DNA from 2 places in the Agromyces sp. NPDC052230 genome. Region 1 is predicted to be linked to the other one. Evidence: predicted binding sites of a transcription regulator. Region 1 holds the regulator's gene; the other holds the start of a gene.
The links. The regulator LexA, encoded in region 1, represses DNA repair genes until DNA is damaged. The targets are predictions, from matches to a motif close to TCGAACANNTGTTCGA.
Positions count from the first base shown of each region.

Region 1 (7,396 bases):
CGCCATCGCGTCGACCGAGGCGAACACCGGAAGCACGCGCCGGCCGTCGGGGCCCTCGACCGTCACGATCGAGAGCTCCTGGCTCTTGTCGATCGCGAGTCCGTGGGCACCGACCTCGAGACCGCCATCGCCGAGCTCGGAGAGCAGGGGGATCAGCAGGCGCGAGTGCGCGAACGCCGCAACGACGTCGGCCGGTCCGCCGTCGCCCGAACGGAACCGCGCGATCGCGGCGGCAAGGGCTTCGGGCGCGCGTCCGTCGTCGGCCGCGTGCGGATTCGGCTGGAACGATCGACCGGCCCACGGGACGCCCGCGGAGTCGGCCCCGGTGTGCGAACCGGGATCAGTGTCCGGCGACATCCAGCGCCTCGGCCAGCGTGAACGCGCCCGCGTAGAGGGCCTTGCCGACGATCGCGCCCTCGAGGCCGAGCGGCACCAGCTCGCGCAGCGCGGCGATGTCGTCGAGGCTCGAGACTCCGCCGGATGCGACGACCGGGCGTCGGGTGCGCTCCATGATCTGTCGAAGCAGCTCCAGGTTCGGCCCCTGCAGGGTGCCGTCCTTGGTGACGTCGGTGACGACGTAGCGCGCGGCGCCGGCCTCTTCGAGGCGGTCCATCACGTGCCAGAGGTCGCCGCCCTCCTTGGTCCAGCCGCGTGCGGCGAGGGTGGTGCCGCGCACGTCGAGGCCGATCGCGATCGCCTCGCCGTACTGCGCGATGACGTAGGCCGCCCACTCCGGGTTCTCGAGCGCGGCCGTGCCGAGGTTGATGCGCTTCGCACCGATCTCGAGGGCGTGCTCGAGCGACGCGTCGTCTCGGATACCGCCCGACAGCTCGACGTTGACGCCGCGCACCTGCCGGATGACCTTCTTCAGCACGCCGGCGTTGGTGCCACGACCGAAGGCGGCGTCGAGGTCCACCAGGTGGATCCACTCCGCGCCCTGCGCGGCCCAGTCCGCCGCCGCGTCGACGGGGTCACCGTAGTTCGTCTCGGTGCCCGCCTCGCCCTTGGTCAGGCGGACGGCCTTGCCACCGGCGACATCGACCGCCGGCAGCAGCACGAGACGCGGGGTCTTGTTGAACTCACTCATCACTGTCCTTGTTCGTCGGCTGTGAACGCCACGTCGGCACAGTCACAGCATCCTAGTCCGACGCTGAGGCCGCCGTTCGCGCATGACGCTGTGCGTTCAGCCGAGCGAGCCCAGCCAGTTGGTCAGAAGGCGGATGCCGGCATCCGATGACTTCTCGGGGTGGAACTGCGTCGCCGACAGCGGACCGTTCTCGACCGCGGCGAGGAACGGCCCGCCGTGCTCGGCCCAGGTGAGCTTCGGAGTCGGGAACGGCGGCATGACGTCGAGCTCCCACCGCTGGGCCGCGAACGAGTGCACGAAGTAGAACCGCTCGTGCTCGATCCCCTTGAAGAGCACCGAGCCCTCATCGGGCGTGACGGTGTTCCAGCCCATGTGCGGCAGCACCGGCGCGGGCAGTTCGGTGACGGTGCCCGGCCACTCGCCGAGGCCCTCGGTGTCGACGCCCCGTTCGACGCCGTGCTCGAAGAGCACCTGCATGCCCACGCAGATGCCGAGCACGGGGCGGCTGCCCGCCAGGCGACGGTCGATGACCTCGTCGCCGCGAACGACACGGAGCTGGTCCATGACGGCCTTGAACGCGCCGACACCGGGCACGACGAGCCCGTCGGTCTCCAGTGCGGCCGCACGGTCGGCCGTGACCTGCACCTCGGCTCCCGCGTGCTCGAGCGCCTTGGCCGCGGAGTGCACGTTGCCGGAACCGTAGTCGAGCACCACGACGCGTCGCCTCCGGCTCACAGTGCGCCCTTGGTGGACGGGATGCCGTTCACGAGCGGGTCGAGGGACTTCGCCTGCCGGAACGCCCGCGCGAAGGCCTTGAACTCGGCCTCGGCGATGTGGTGGGGATCTCGGCCGGCGAGCACGTTCACGTGCACGGTGAGGCCGGCATTGAACGCGATGGCTTCGAACACGTGCCGCACCATGGAGCCCGTGAAGTGACCGCCGATCAGGTGGTACTCGAATCCCGCCGGCTCCCCCGCGTGAACGAGGAACGGCCGGCCCGAGATGTCGACGACCGCCTGGGCGAGCGCCTCGTCGAGCGGAACGAGGGCGTCGCCGTAGCGGGAGATGCCGCGCTTCTCGCCGAGTGCCTCGCGGATGGCGCGGCCGAGCACGATCGCGACGTCCTCCACGGTGTGATGCACGTCGATCTCGATGTCGCCGCTGGCGCGGACGGTGAGGTCGGTGAGCGAGTGCTTGGCGAACGCCGTGAGCATGTGATCGTAGAACGGCACGGTCGTCTCGATGTCGCTCACGCCCGAACCGTCGAGGTTCAGCGAGAGGTCGATGCTCGACTCGCTCGTCTCACGCTGCACACGCGCGGTACGCGGGGCGCCGGGAGGGGTCATGCTTCCATCCTATTCGCCGCCCTGTTCCGCGTTCGCCGGGGCGAACAAGGCGATCGCCTCGAGGAACGCGGTGGTCTCGGCCTCGGTTCCGGCGGTGACGCGAAGGCTGCCCGGGAGTCCGATCTCGCGGATCAGGATGCCCCGGGCGAGGAGCGCCTCGAACACCGCGTGCGGGTCGTCCACGCCTCCGAACAGCACGAAGTTGGCTCCGCTCCGGTATGGACGGAACCCGAGGCGGTCGAGTTCGGCGGAGATGCGTTCACGTTGCGTGCGGATCTCGTCGACCATCGCGAGCATCTCGCCGGAGTGTGCGAGGGCGCCGAGCGCGGCGGCCTGCGTCAGCGCCGAGAGGTGGTACGGCAGCCGCACGAGCCGGAGCGCGTCGATCACGGCCGGGTCGGCCGCGAGGTACCCGACCCGGGCGCCCGCGAACGCGAAGGCCTTGCTCATCGTGCGTGAGACGAGCAGACGCGGCCGCCCTTCGAGGAGGGTGAGCGCGCTCGGCGTGCCCGGGTCGGCGAACTCGATGTACGCCTCGTCGACCACGACGATGCCGCGCGCCGCGTCCGCGACGGCGACGATCGTCTCGAGCGACAGCGGGGTTCCGGTGGGATTGTTGGGCGCGCACAACAGCACGATGTCGGGGTCGTGCTCTCGGATGGCCGCCACGGCCGTGTCTGGCCCGAGTTCGTAGTCGGTGTCGCGGGTGGCCGTGATCCATTCGGTGCCGGTACCCGATGCGAGGAGCCCGTACATCGAGTACGTGGGCGCGAAGCCGAGCACCGCGCGGCCGGGACCGCCGAAGGCCTGGAGTATGTGCTGCAGCACCTCGTTCGAGCCGTTCGCCGCCCAGATGCGGTCGGCGTCGAGCCCGTGGCCGAGGTAGTCGGCGAGCGCGGTGCGGAGGGCGGTGAACTCGCGGTCGGGGTAGCGGTTCAGGCCGAGGATCGCGGCGGCCACTCGGGCGACGATGTCGTGCGCGACATCTTCGGGAATCGGATGTGTGTTCTCGTTGACGTTCAGCGCGACGGGGACGGATGCCTGGGGGGCCCCGTATGGGGTGCGACCACGAAGGTCGTCGCGGATCGGAAGGTCATCGAGGCTTGTCACCCATCCATGCTAGCCACGCACCGTCGACGGTTTCGGCCACCGCTGATCAGGGGACGACCGGGAGGGCGAGCCGCTGGCCGGGCTCGACGGTGGCCTCATCGAGCCCGTTGAGCCGCATGATCTCGGCGATCACGTCTCGGGGGTCGCCGTGCGGCGCGACGGACTCGGCGATCGCCCAGAGCGAGTCGCCCTGGTGCACCGTGACGTACTCGAACGTGCGGGCGCCGAGCTCGACGCCCGCGTCGGCGGCTGCTCCCCCGGAGCCGAGGATGGTGACGAGCGCCCAGACCACGAGGGGCAGCCCCCCGAGCGTCGTGAAGACGATGCGACCGCGGCGCGTGAGGCGAAGCCGCGTGGGCGACGAGCTCGGTGCCGCCGTCGAGCTGGGGGCGCCGGTGGAGTGCGGTCGCACGGATGTGCCGAACCCGCCGGAAACGATCGCTGCGCTCATGTCACACCTCCTGTAGGAGCCGCATCGGCCCTCGGCCGGGAGGGCCGATGCGAAACTCTGTTCCGAATATATCTTCGAACAATCGAACCTGCAAGCGACACGCCCGCCGATTCGCGCCGCCGATTTCGCGACACACTCGAACGAATGTTTGCCGCACCGACCTGAGCCGGATACAGTTTCGAATGTCAGACGACAGTCGATCAGATACCACCGACATCCGGTCGCGTGCGACCGCTACGAAGGGGCCGAGACGTTGAGCACCGACATCGAAGATGCGCGGGAGACCGGGAGGCCGCGGCGACGCAAGAGCCTGAGCGCCAAGCAGGTCGCGATCCTCGAGATGATCCAGCGCTCGGTCGCCGCGCGCGGCTACCCGCCGAGCATGCGAGAGATCGGCGACGCTGTGGGCCTCTCGTCCCTGTCGAGCGTGACGCACCAGCTCAACCAGCTCGAACTCGCAGGCTACCTGCGTCGTGACCCCAACCGCCCACGTGCGCTCGAGGTGCTCATCGAGCTGCCCGGCACCGGGCGACCGGTCGCGTCGGGAGAGAGCGGCCCCGCGCCGGTGGGCGACGCGGCCATGGTGCCGCTCGTCGGCCGCATCGCCGCCGGCGTCCCGATCATGGCCGAGCAGCAGATCGACGAGGTCTTCCCGCTCCCCCGGCAGCTGGTGGGCAAGGGTGAGCTGTTCATCCTCAAGGTGGTCGGCGATTCGATGATCGATGCGGCCATCTGCGACGGCGACTGGGTCGTCGTGCGGTCGCAGCGTACCGCCGAGAACGGCGAGATCGTCGCGGCCATGCTCGACGGCGAGGCGACGGTCAAGGTGTTCCGCCAGCGCGACGGCCACACGTGGCTGCTCCCCCGCAACACCGCCTTCGAGCCGATCCTCGGCGACCAGGCCGAGGTGCTCGGCAAGGTCGTCGCGGTCCTCCGCTCCGTCTGAGTGCCCTGACCGCCACGCTGGGGGTGGCCGACGGCTACGCTGCGGCGGCCAACACCGGTGATCGCACCAGCGCCGGCGTCGGCCCGGCGTCGCCGAGGCGGACGTGGTCGCACAGCCAGTCGCACACAGCATCCATGAATCCGGCGTGGTCGTCGCGGAACACCGTGTGGCCGGTGCCGGGTACGGTCGCGACCGTCATGCCCTTGCGGCGCAGCTGCGCGGCGACCCGCTCGGTGATGAGCAGGCTCTTCTCGGCGAGCACCACGAGGCTGGGTGTCACGACGCGGGCCGGCGGCACGAGGTGCCGGGTGTCGACGAACCCGAGGATCGTGCGCTTGTCCCAGTCGCGCAACGTCGCCACCTCGATGTCGACGTCGGACGCGCTCCACTTCGGGTTCATGCGCACGAGGGCCGAGCGCTTCGGCCGGGGCGCGATCGCGAAGAACAGCTTGACGGCGAAGCCGCGGACCCCGGTGGGGAACGAGAACGCCGGGTCGATGTAGATGGCGGCACGGGGTGCCAGCCGGTCGGCCACGAGGCTTGCGACGAGGCCGCCGAGCGAATGCCCCATGACCACGTCGGGCGGGCCGTCGAGCAGTGGGGCGAGCGTCTCGACGACGTCGTCGGCCCAGGCCCGCGGGGAGTAGGTCCTCGACCGAGGGCTGCGGCCGTGGCCGGCGAGGTCGACGGCGATGACGCGGAAGTCATGCGTCTCGAGCTCGCGCGTGACCCGGTGCCACGCACGCGAGTCCGACATGATGCCGTGGATGAGGACGGCCGTCTTGGTGCCGCCACCCCATTCGTGAACCGCGAGTCGCATGTCCTGACGGTACGTCACGTCCCTGAGCGATCGCCTGACGCGACGGCGGGGTTGCGTTCCTGTCCACCGTATGGCAGGGCAGGCGACGCGGGGGTCGGATGCCTCGGGTTCGCGGCATCGACCGCCCCCATCTCGTTCGACCTAGTCGACCGGCACCGGCTCCTGGATCGCCGCCCGCACCGCGCGCGTCGCCTCGATGATGTGCTCGAGCGAAGCCACGGTCTCGTCGTAGCCGCGCGTCTTCAGGCCGCAGTCGGGATTCACCCACAGCCGCGAGGCGGGGATCTCGCCGACGGCGCGCTCGAGCAGCGCCTGCACTTCGGCGGCGCCCGGAACCCGCGGCGAGTGGATGTCGTAGACACCCGGGCCGATGCCGTGGTCGAAGCCGTTCGTCCCGAGGTCGTCGACCACCTCCATGCGGCTGCGCGCGGCCTCGATCGACGTGACGTCCGCGTCGAGGTTGCGGATCGCGTCGATGACGACGCCGAACTCCGAATAGCAGAGGTGGGTGTGCACCTGCGTGGCCGCCGCAGCCCCGCCGGTCGCGAGGCGGAACGAGCCGACCGACCAGTCGAGGTAGTCTGGCTGGGCGTCCCGCTTCAACGGCAGGAGCTCCCGCAGGGCCGGCTCGTCGACCTGGATGATGCGGATGCCTGCGGCCTCGAGGTCGGCGATCTCGTCGCGCAGGGCGAGCGCCACCTGCCGCGCGGTGTGTCCGAGGGGCTGGTCATCACGCACGAACGACCAGGCGAGGATGGTCACCGGCCCGGTGAGCATGCCCTTGACCGGCTTGTCGGTCAGCGACTGCGCGAATGTCGACCATGCCACCGTCATGGGCTCGGGCCGTGAGACGTCACCCCACAGGATCGACGGACGCGTGCAGCGCGAGCCGTACGACTGCACCCAGCCGTGCTGGGTCACCGTGAAGCCGTCGAGCAGTTCGGCGAAGTACTGCACCATGTCGTTGCGCTCGGGTTCGCCGTGCACGAGCACGTCGAGGCCGAGGTCCTCCTGGAGGCGGATGACCCGCGCGATCTCGTCGTGCATGAGGACTCGGTACTCGGCCTCGGTCACCTCGCCCGTGAGGAGCCGGGCGCGGGCGCGCCGGATGTCGCCGGTCTGCGGAAACGACCCGATCGTCGTGGTCGGCAACTCGGGCAGGTCGAGCGTCGCCTGCGCCCCGATGCGCTCCTCGTACGCGGCGCGGGAGAAGTCGCGGTCGGCGAGCGCGGCGAGGCGGTCGCGCACGGCCGGCACGTGCACCCCGGGGGCGCCGTCGCGATCGGCGAGGGCAGCGGATGCCGCGTCGAGCTCGTCCTCGATCGTCGCGCGGCCCGCGACCAGGCCGCGCTCGAGCGTCGCGACCTGGGCCACCTTCTGGTCGGCGAACGCGAGCCAGCTCACGAGGCGCGCGTCGAGGGCCGTCTCCTCGGTCACGTCGTGCGGCACGTGCAGGAGCGAGGTCGACGTCGACACGGCGACGTCGGCCGACAGCCTGCGCACGGCCTCGACGCGGTCGAAGGCGAGGGCGAGGTCGCCGCGCCAGATGTTGTGCCCGTCGATCACGCCGGCGACGAGCGTCTTCGCGGCGAGCGCTTCGGCGGTCGCCGAGTCGAGGTGCTCGGGCACGCCGCCC
Region 1 covers NZ_JBFAVC010000007.1:44,162-51,557, forward strand. The annotation lists gene AB0K73_RS15485 (SseB family protein) at 1-357, opposite strand, end outside; gene priA (bifunctional 1-(5-phosphoribosyl)-5-((5-phosphoribosylamino)methylideneamino)imidazole-4-carboxamide isomerase/phosphoribosylanthranilate isomerase PriA) at 341-1,087, opposite strand; gene hisH (imidazole glycerol phosphate synthase subunit HisH) at 1,184-1,822, opposite strand; gene hisB (imidazoleglycerol-phosphate dehydratase HisB) at 1,819-2,433, opposite strand; gene AB0K73_RS15505 (histidinol-phosphate transaminase) at 2,443-3,543, opposite strand; gene AB0K73_RS15510 (LysM peptidoglycan-binding domain-containing protein) at 3,590-3,994, opposite strand; gene lexA (transcriptional repressor LexA) at 4,260-4,940, shown strand; gene AB0K73_RS15520 (alpha/beta hydrolase) at 4,975-5,760, opposite strand; gene metE (5-methyltetrahydropteroyltriglutamate--homocysteine S-methyltransferase) at 5,902-7,396, opposite strand, start outside.

Region 2 (7,396 bases), on a different contig from region 1:
TGCCTGGCTCATCGAGCAGGTCCAGCGACCCACGCTGGTGCTCGCGCACAACAAGACGCTCGCCGCACAGCTCGCGACCGAGTTCCGCGAGCTCATGCCGAACAACGCCGTTGAGTACTTCGTCTCGTACTACGACTACTACCAGCCCGAGGCGTACGTGCCGCAGACCGACACCTTCATCGAGAAGGACTCGTCGATCAACGCCGAGGTCGAGCGGCTCCGCCACTCCACCACGAATTCGCTGCTCAGCCGGCGCGACGTCGTCGTGGTCTCCACGGTGTCGTGCATCTACGGCCTGGGCACGCCAGAGGAGTACCTGGCCGCGATGATGCCCTTGCAGGTGGGGCAGCGGGTCGATCGAGACTGGCTCATCCGCAAGTTCGTCTCGATGCAGTACCAGCGCAACGATGTCGACTTCTCTCGCGGCACGTTCCGGGTGCGCGGCGACACCATCGAGATCATCCCGATCTACGAGGAGCTCGCGATCCGCATCGAGATGTTCGGCGATGAGATCGAGGCGCTCTATTCGCTGCATCCGCTCACCGGCCAGGTGGTGGCCAAGCTCGACGCAGTGCCCGTGTTCCCGGGTTCGCATTACGTCGCCAGCACCGACGTCATGCAACGCGCGATCGGCACCATCCGGCTCGAGCTCGAGGAGCGCCTCGCCGAGCTCGAACGCGAGGGCAAGCTCCTCGAGGCGCAGCGCCTCCGCATGCGCACGACCTTCGACCTCGAGATGATGGAGCAGATCGGCTTCTGCTCGGGCATCGAGAACTACTCCCGGCACATCGACGGGCGCGCGCCGGGTGAGGCGCCGCACTGCCTGCTGGACTACTTCGCCGACGACTTCCTGGTCGTCATCGACGAGTCGCACGCGACGGTGCCGCAGATCGGAGCGATGTACGAGGGGGACTCCTCGCGCAAGCGCACGCTGGTGGAGCACGGGTTCCGGCTCCCGAGCGCCCTCGACAATCGCCCGCTGAAGTGGGACGAGTTCAAGGCCCGGGTCGGCCAGACGGTCTACCTCTCCGCAACGCCCGGCCGCTACGAGATGGGCATCGCCGACGGGGTGGTCGAGCAGATCATCCGTCCCACCGGCCTCGTCGACCCGCAGATCGTGGTGAAGCCCTCGAAGGGACAGATCGACGACCTGCTCGAGGAGATCCGGGTACGCGCCGAACGCGACGAGCGCGTGCTCGTCACGACACTCACCAAGCGCATGGCCGAGGAGCTCACCGACTTCCTCACCGAGGCGGGCGTGCGGGTGCGGTACCTCCACTCCGATGTCGACACCCTTCGACGGGTGGAGCTGCTGACCGAGCTGCGCGCGGGCGTCTATGACGTGCTCGTCGGCATCAACCTGCTGCGCGAGGGCCTCGACCTCCCCGAGGTGTCGCTCGTTGCGATCCTCGACGCCGACAAGGAGGGCTTCCTCCGATCGTCGACCTCGCTCATCCAGACCATCGGCCGCGCCGCCCGCAACGTGTCAGGCGAGGTGCACATGTACGCCGACGTCCTCACCGACTCGATGAAGTCGGCGATCGACGAGACGACACGGCGTCGAGACAAGCAGCTCGAGTACAACCGCGCCAACGGCATCGACCCGCAACCGCTGCGCAAGCGCATCGCCGACATCACCGAGGTGCTCGCCCGCGAGGAGGCCGACACGGCGCAGCTCCTCGCCGGCCGTGACGCGCGCAAGAAGGCGCCGGTGCCGAACCTGCGTCGCGAGGGCATCGCGGCGGCCGGCGCGAACGATCTCGAGGAGCTGATCCGCGACCTGAACGAGCAGATGCTCGAGGCGGCGGGCGAGCTGAAGTTCGAGCTCGCGGCCCGGCTCCGCGACGAGGTCTCCGAGCTGAAGCGCGAGCTTCGCCAGATGGAGAAGGCGGGTCACCTCGGCTGACGGATGCCTCGCGGTCGCGGCCGCCGACGTGCAGGCTGGGAATTCCACGGAATCGAACGTATGTTCGCTGAGAGCGCGCGCCGCCGCGGAACCCGTGTCGGTGGCGCTCTCTAGACTCGTAGAGTGCCAGTTTCACGTCTCGATGCCCATTCGCGCCTGAGTGTCCGCGGTGCTCGCGTGCACAACCTGCAGAATGTCGACGTCGAGATCCCGCGCGATGCGATGGTCGTGTTCACGGGCCTGTCGGGCTCGGGCAAGTCGTCGCTCGCGTTCGACACGATCTTCGCCGAGGGGCAGCGTCGGTACGTCGAATCCCTCTCGGCCTATGCCCGCCAGTTCCTCGGACAGGTCGATCGCCCCGACGTCGACTTCATCGAGGGGCTCAGCCCTGCGGTCTCCATCGATCAGAAGTCCACGAACCGCAACCCCCGTTCGACGGTCGGTACGATCACCGAGATCTACGACTACATGCGACTGCTCTGGGCACGCATCGGCGTGCCGCACTGCCCCGTGTGCGGTGAGCGCATCCAACGCCAGACGGTGCAGCAGATCGCCGACCAGCTCATGGAGCTGTCCGAGGGCACCCGCTACCAGGTGCTCAGCCCCGTCGTCTCGAAGAAGAAGGGCGAGTTCGTCGACCTGTTCCGCGAGCTGGCCGCCGGCGGCTACTCGCGCGCGATGGTCGACGGCGAGCTCATCCGCCTCGACGAGCCGCCGACGCTCAAGAAGCAGGTCAAGCACGACATCTCGGTGGTGGTCGACCGGCTCGTCGCCGGTCCCGACGTGCTCGGCCGACTCACCGACTCGCTCGAGACGGCGCTCCGACTCACCGACGGCCTCGTGCAGGTGAACTTCGTCGACGAATCCGGCCCCGAGGCCTGGGCGACGTTCTCCGAGAAGCTCTCCTGCCCGAATCAGCACCCCATCCAGCTCACCGAGATCGAACCGCGCACGTTCTCGTTCAACGCGCCGTTCGGAGCCTGCCCCGAGTGCTCGGGCCTCGGCACGAGGATGTCGGTCGACGAGGCGCTGCTCCTCGGCGACCCGACGCTCAGCATCGGCGAGGGCGTCATCATCCCGTGGACATCGCAGGGCAAGAGCCTCTACAACTACTACGAGAAGCTGCTCGACGGCCTCGCGCGCGACCTCGGGTTCTCGCTCGACACGCCATGGGAGGAGCTCGACGAGGCGGCACGCGACGCGGTGCTGCGCGGCGACAACTTCGAGGTCAAGGTGCGCTGGCGCAACCGCTACGGCCGCGAGATGAGCTACACCTCCGGCTTCGAGGGCGTGGTTCCGTACATCGAGCGCCAGTACGTCCAGGCCGAGACCGACGTACAGCGGGCGCGCTGGGCGGAGTACCTCCGCGAGGTGCCCTGCCCCGTCTGCCACGGCAAGCGGCTGAAGCCCGAGGTGCTCTCGGTGCTCATCCACGAACACAGCATCGCCGACGTGGGCCTGCTGAGCCTCACCGACGCACGGGCCTTCATGGACCGACTCGCGCTCACCGACCGCGAGCAGGCCATCGGCGCTCAGGTCCTGCGCGAGATCAAGGTGCGGCTCGACTTCCTCATCCGGGTCGGTCTGAGCTACCTCGACCTCGCCCGAGCAGCCGGCACGCTGTCGGGCGGCGAGGCGCAGCGCATCCGGCTGGCCACCCAGATCGGCTCGGGGCTCACCGGCGTGCTGTACGTGCTCGACGAGCCGAGCATCGGGCTGCACCAGCGCGACAACCGCCGCCTGATCGACACCCTGATCGCCCTGCGCGACCTCGGCAACACGCTCATCGTCGTCGAACACGATGAAGACACCATCCGCACCGCCGACTGGATCGTCGACATCGGCCCTGGCGCCGGCGTCAACGGCGGCACCGTCGTGCACTCGGGCAGCTACGCCGACCTCCTGAAGAACACGCGATCACTCACGGGCGACTACCTCTCGGGCCGCAAGGAGATCCCGCTTCCCGCACGTCGGCGATCCATCGACCCGCAGCGCGTGATCTCGGTGCAGGGCGCCGAGGCGAACAACCTGCGCGGCATCGACGTCGACTTCCCGCTCGGCACGTTCACCGCGGTCACGGGCGTCAGCGGCTCCGGCAAGTCCTCGCTCGTGAACGACATCCTCTACCGTGTGCTCGCCAACCGCCTGAACGGTGCGCGAAAGGTGCCGGGCAAGCACCGCCGAGTGACCGGCCTCGAGCAGCTCGACAAGGTCGTGCATGTCGACCAGGCGCCGATCGGTCGTACCCCGCGGTCGAACCCGGCGACCTACACGGGCGTCTTCGACCGCATCCGCACGCTCTTCTCCGAGACCACCGAGTCGAAGGCACGAGGCTACCTGCCCGGCCGGTTCAGCTTCAACGTCAAGGGCGGCCGGTGCGAGGCGTGTTCCGGCGACGGCACGATCAAGATCGAGATGAACTTCCTGCCCGACGTCTACGTGGCCTGCGAGGTGTGCGGCGGCAAGCGGTACAACCGCGAGACGCTGCAGGTGCACTACAAGGGCAAGAACATCGCCGAAGTGCTCGAGATGCCCATCAGCGAGGCGGCCGAGTTCTTCGAGCCGATCTCGGCGATCCACCGGTACCTGAAGACCCTCGTCGACGTCGGTCTCGGCTACGTGCAGCTCGGTCAGAGCGCGACCACGCTCTCCGGCGGCGAGGCGCAGCGGGTGAAGCTCGCCACCGAGCTGCAGCGACGGTCGAACGGCCGCAGCGTCTACGTGCTCGACGAGCCGACCACCGGGCTCCACTTCGAAGACGTCCGCAAGCTCCTGAAGGTGCTCGGCAAGCTCGTCGAGAAGGGCAACACCGTGATCGTGATCGAGCACAACCTCGACGTCATCAAGTCGGCCGACTGGATCATCGACCTCGGTCCCGAGGGTGGCTCCGGGGGCGGACAGCTCGTCGCGACGGGCACGCCCGAACAGGTCGCCCGCATCCCCGAGAGCCACACCGGCTACTTCCTGCGCGAGATCTTCGACGCGGCATCCGTGCACGCCGAGGTCGCCAGCTGAAGTCGATGAGCACAGCGTTACCGAAGAACGAGGGCGTTCCCTATCGCCCGAAGGCGGGGGAGATCCCCACCGCCCCGGGCGTCTATCGCTTCCGCGACGCCGAGCGACGCGTGCTGTACGTCGGCAAGGCGAAGAACCTGCGTTCGCGTCTGTCGAACTACTTCGCCCCCCTGCACACGCTGCACGAGCGCACGCGGCGAATGGTCACGAGCGCCGCCTCCGTGGAGTGGACCGTCGTCCGCACCGACGTCGAGGCGCTGAACCTCGAGATCACGTGGATCAACGAGCTCAAGCCGCCGTTCAACGTGCGGTTCAAAGACGACAAGTCGTATCCGTACCTCGTGGTCACCCTTGCCGACGAGGCTCCCCGTGCGATGGTCTCCCGTCGGCGCGGCATCCCGGGGGCGCGGTACTTCGGCCCGTATCCGAAGGTGTGGGCCGTGAACGAGACGCTCGACCTGCTCATCAAGCTGTTCCCCATCCGTACGTGCAAAGACAGTGACTATCGTCGTGCCATCGCCTCGGGCAAGCCGTGCTTCGCCGGCCAGATCGGACGGTGCTACGGCCCCTGCTCGGGCCGGGTCACGATCGAGGAGCATCGGGCCAACGTCGACCGGTTCGTGGCGTTCATGCAGAATCAGGACCCCCGGATCCTCGACGACCTCGAGCGCGAGATGCGTTCTGCGGCCTCCGTGCAGGACTACGAGACCGCCGCGCGTCGGCGCGACCAGCTGCAGGCGGCGAGGGCCTTCTTCGAGAAGAGCGCGATGGTGCTCGGCGACCGCGTCGACATCGATGTCTTCGGCATCGAGCACGACGAGCTCGCCGCCGCGGTGCAGCTGTTCGTCGTGCGAGGCGGCCGGGTGCGCGGCGTGCACACCTGGACCGTCGACAAGGAGCTCGACGTACCGCTCACGGAGCTGGTCGACTCGGTCGTGCAGAACGCCTACGTCGACGGGCTCAACCCGGCCCGCGAGGTCGTGGTACCCGAGCTTCCCGACGACGCCGAGGCGCTCGAGTCGTGGCTCGCCACGCTCGCCGGCCGAAAGGTGCGGCTCCGCGCCGCGCAGCGTGGCGACAAGGCGGCACTGCTCCAGACCGCGACCCAGAACGCCAAGCAGTCGTTGATGCTCTACAAGACCCGGCGCAGCGCCGACTTCACGACCCGCTCCCGCGCCCTCGAGGACATCCAGGAGGCGCTCGGCATGGCCGACGCCCCGCTGCGCATCGAGTGCTTCGACGTGTCGCATCTCAGCGGCACCAACATCGTCGCCTCCATGGTCGTCTTCGAAGACGGGCTGCCTCGCAAAGACGAGTACCGCCGGTTCACCATCCCGAAGTCGACCGACGACACCGACTCCATCCACCAGGTGCTCACGAGACGTCTCGCCTATCTCTCGCCCGGTCGGGCGGATGTCGCGTCGAATGGCGGTGGCACGGGCGCCGCAGCGCCGCGAGCCGACGAGACAGCCGCGCCATCCGAGATGCCCGAGACATCCGAGGCATCCGAGACGACAGAGGCATCCGAACGACGGAAGAAATTCGCCTACCGGCCGAACCTCCTCGTCGTCGACGGCGGCCAGCCGCAGGTCGCCGCGGCGGCCCGCGCCCTCGAGGAGTCGGGCGTCGACGGCATCTACCTGTGCGGCATCGCCAAGCGGCTCGAGGAGATCTGGACGCCCGAGGCCGACTTCCCGGTGATCCTGCCGCGCAACAGCGACGCGCTCTTCCTCTTCCAGCGCGTGCGCGACGAGGCGCACCGCTTCGCTATTGCACATCAGCGCCAGCGGCGCAAGCGGGACATCGGCACCGTTCTCTCGGAGATTCCCGGGCTCGGCCCCGCACGCGTCAAGGAGCTGCTGCGGCACTTCGGCTCCGTCGCCCGGCTGCGGGCGGCGAACGAGGACGAGATCGCTGAGGTCAAGGGCATCGGGCCGACCCTCGCGGGCACCGTGCACGGGCACCTGCACGCCGATCGCGCGCCGGTGCCCCGGTAGGCTGGAGTGTCGACGCGCGGAAGGGGGCCCGAGACGATGGCAGCCGAGGCTGAGCAGCAACAAGAGGTGCTCATCGTCACCGGGATGTCGGGCGCGGGCCGGTCGACCGTCGGCAACGCCCTCGAGGACCTCGGCTGGTACGTGGTCGACAACCTCCCGCCGCAGATGCTCCGTCCCCTCGTCGAGCTGGTGGAGCGGGCGGGCGCGTCACTGCCCCGCATCGCCGCCGTCGTCGACGTGCGCGGGCGCGATTTCTTCTCGGAGCTGCAGGACATCATCCAGGCGCTTCGCACGGGCATCAGCGTGCGGGTCGTCTTCCTCGACGCCACCGACGCGGTCCTCGTGCGTCGCTTCGAGTCCGTGCGCCGCCCGCACCCCCTGCAGGGCAACGGCACGATCCTCGACGGCATCGAGGCCGAGCGCACCCGCCTCACCGAGCTCCGCGAGTCGAGCGACATCGTCGTCGACACCTCCGACC
Region 2 covers NZ_JBFAVC010000002.1:240,617-248,012, forward strand. The annotation lists gene uvrB (excinuclease ABC subunit UvrB) at 1-1,906, shown strand, start outside; gene uvrA (excinuclease ABC subunit UvrA) at 2,030-4,921, shown strand; gene uvrC (excinuclease ABC subunit UvrC) at 4,927-6,918, shown strand; gene rapZ (RNase adapter RapZ) at 6,955-7,396, shown strand, end outside.
Region 2: the regulator LexA is predicted to act here: its motif matches at 1,959-1,974, upstream of uvrA (excinuclease ABC subunit UvrA).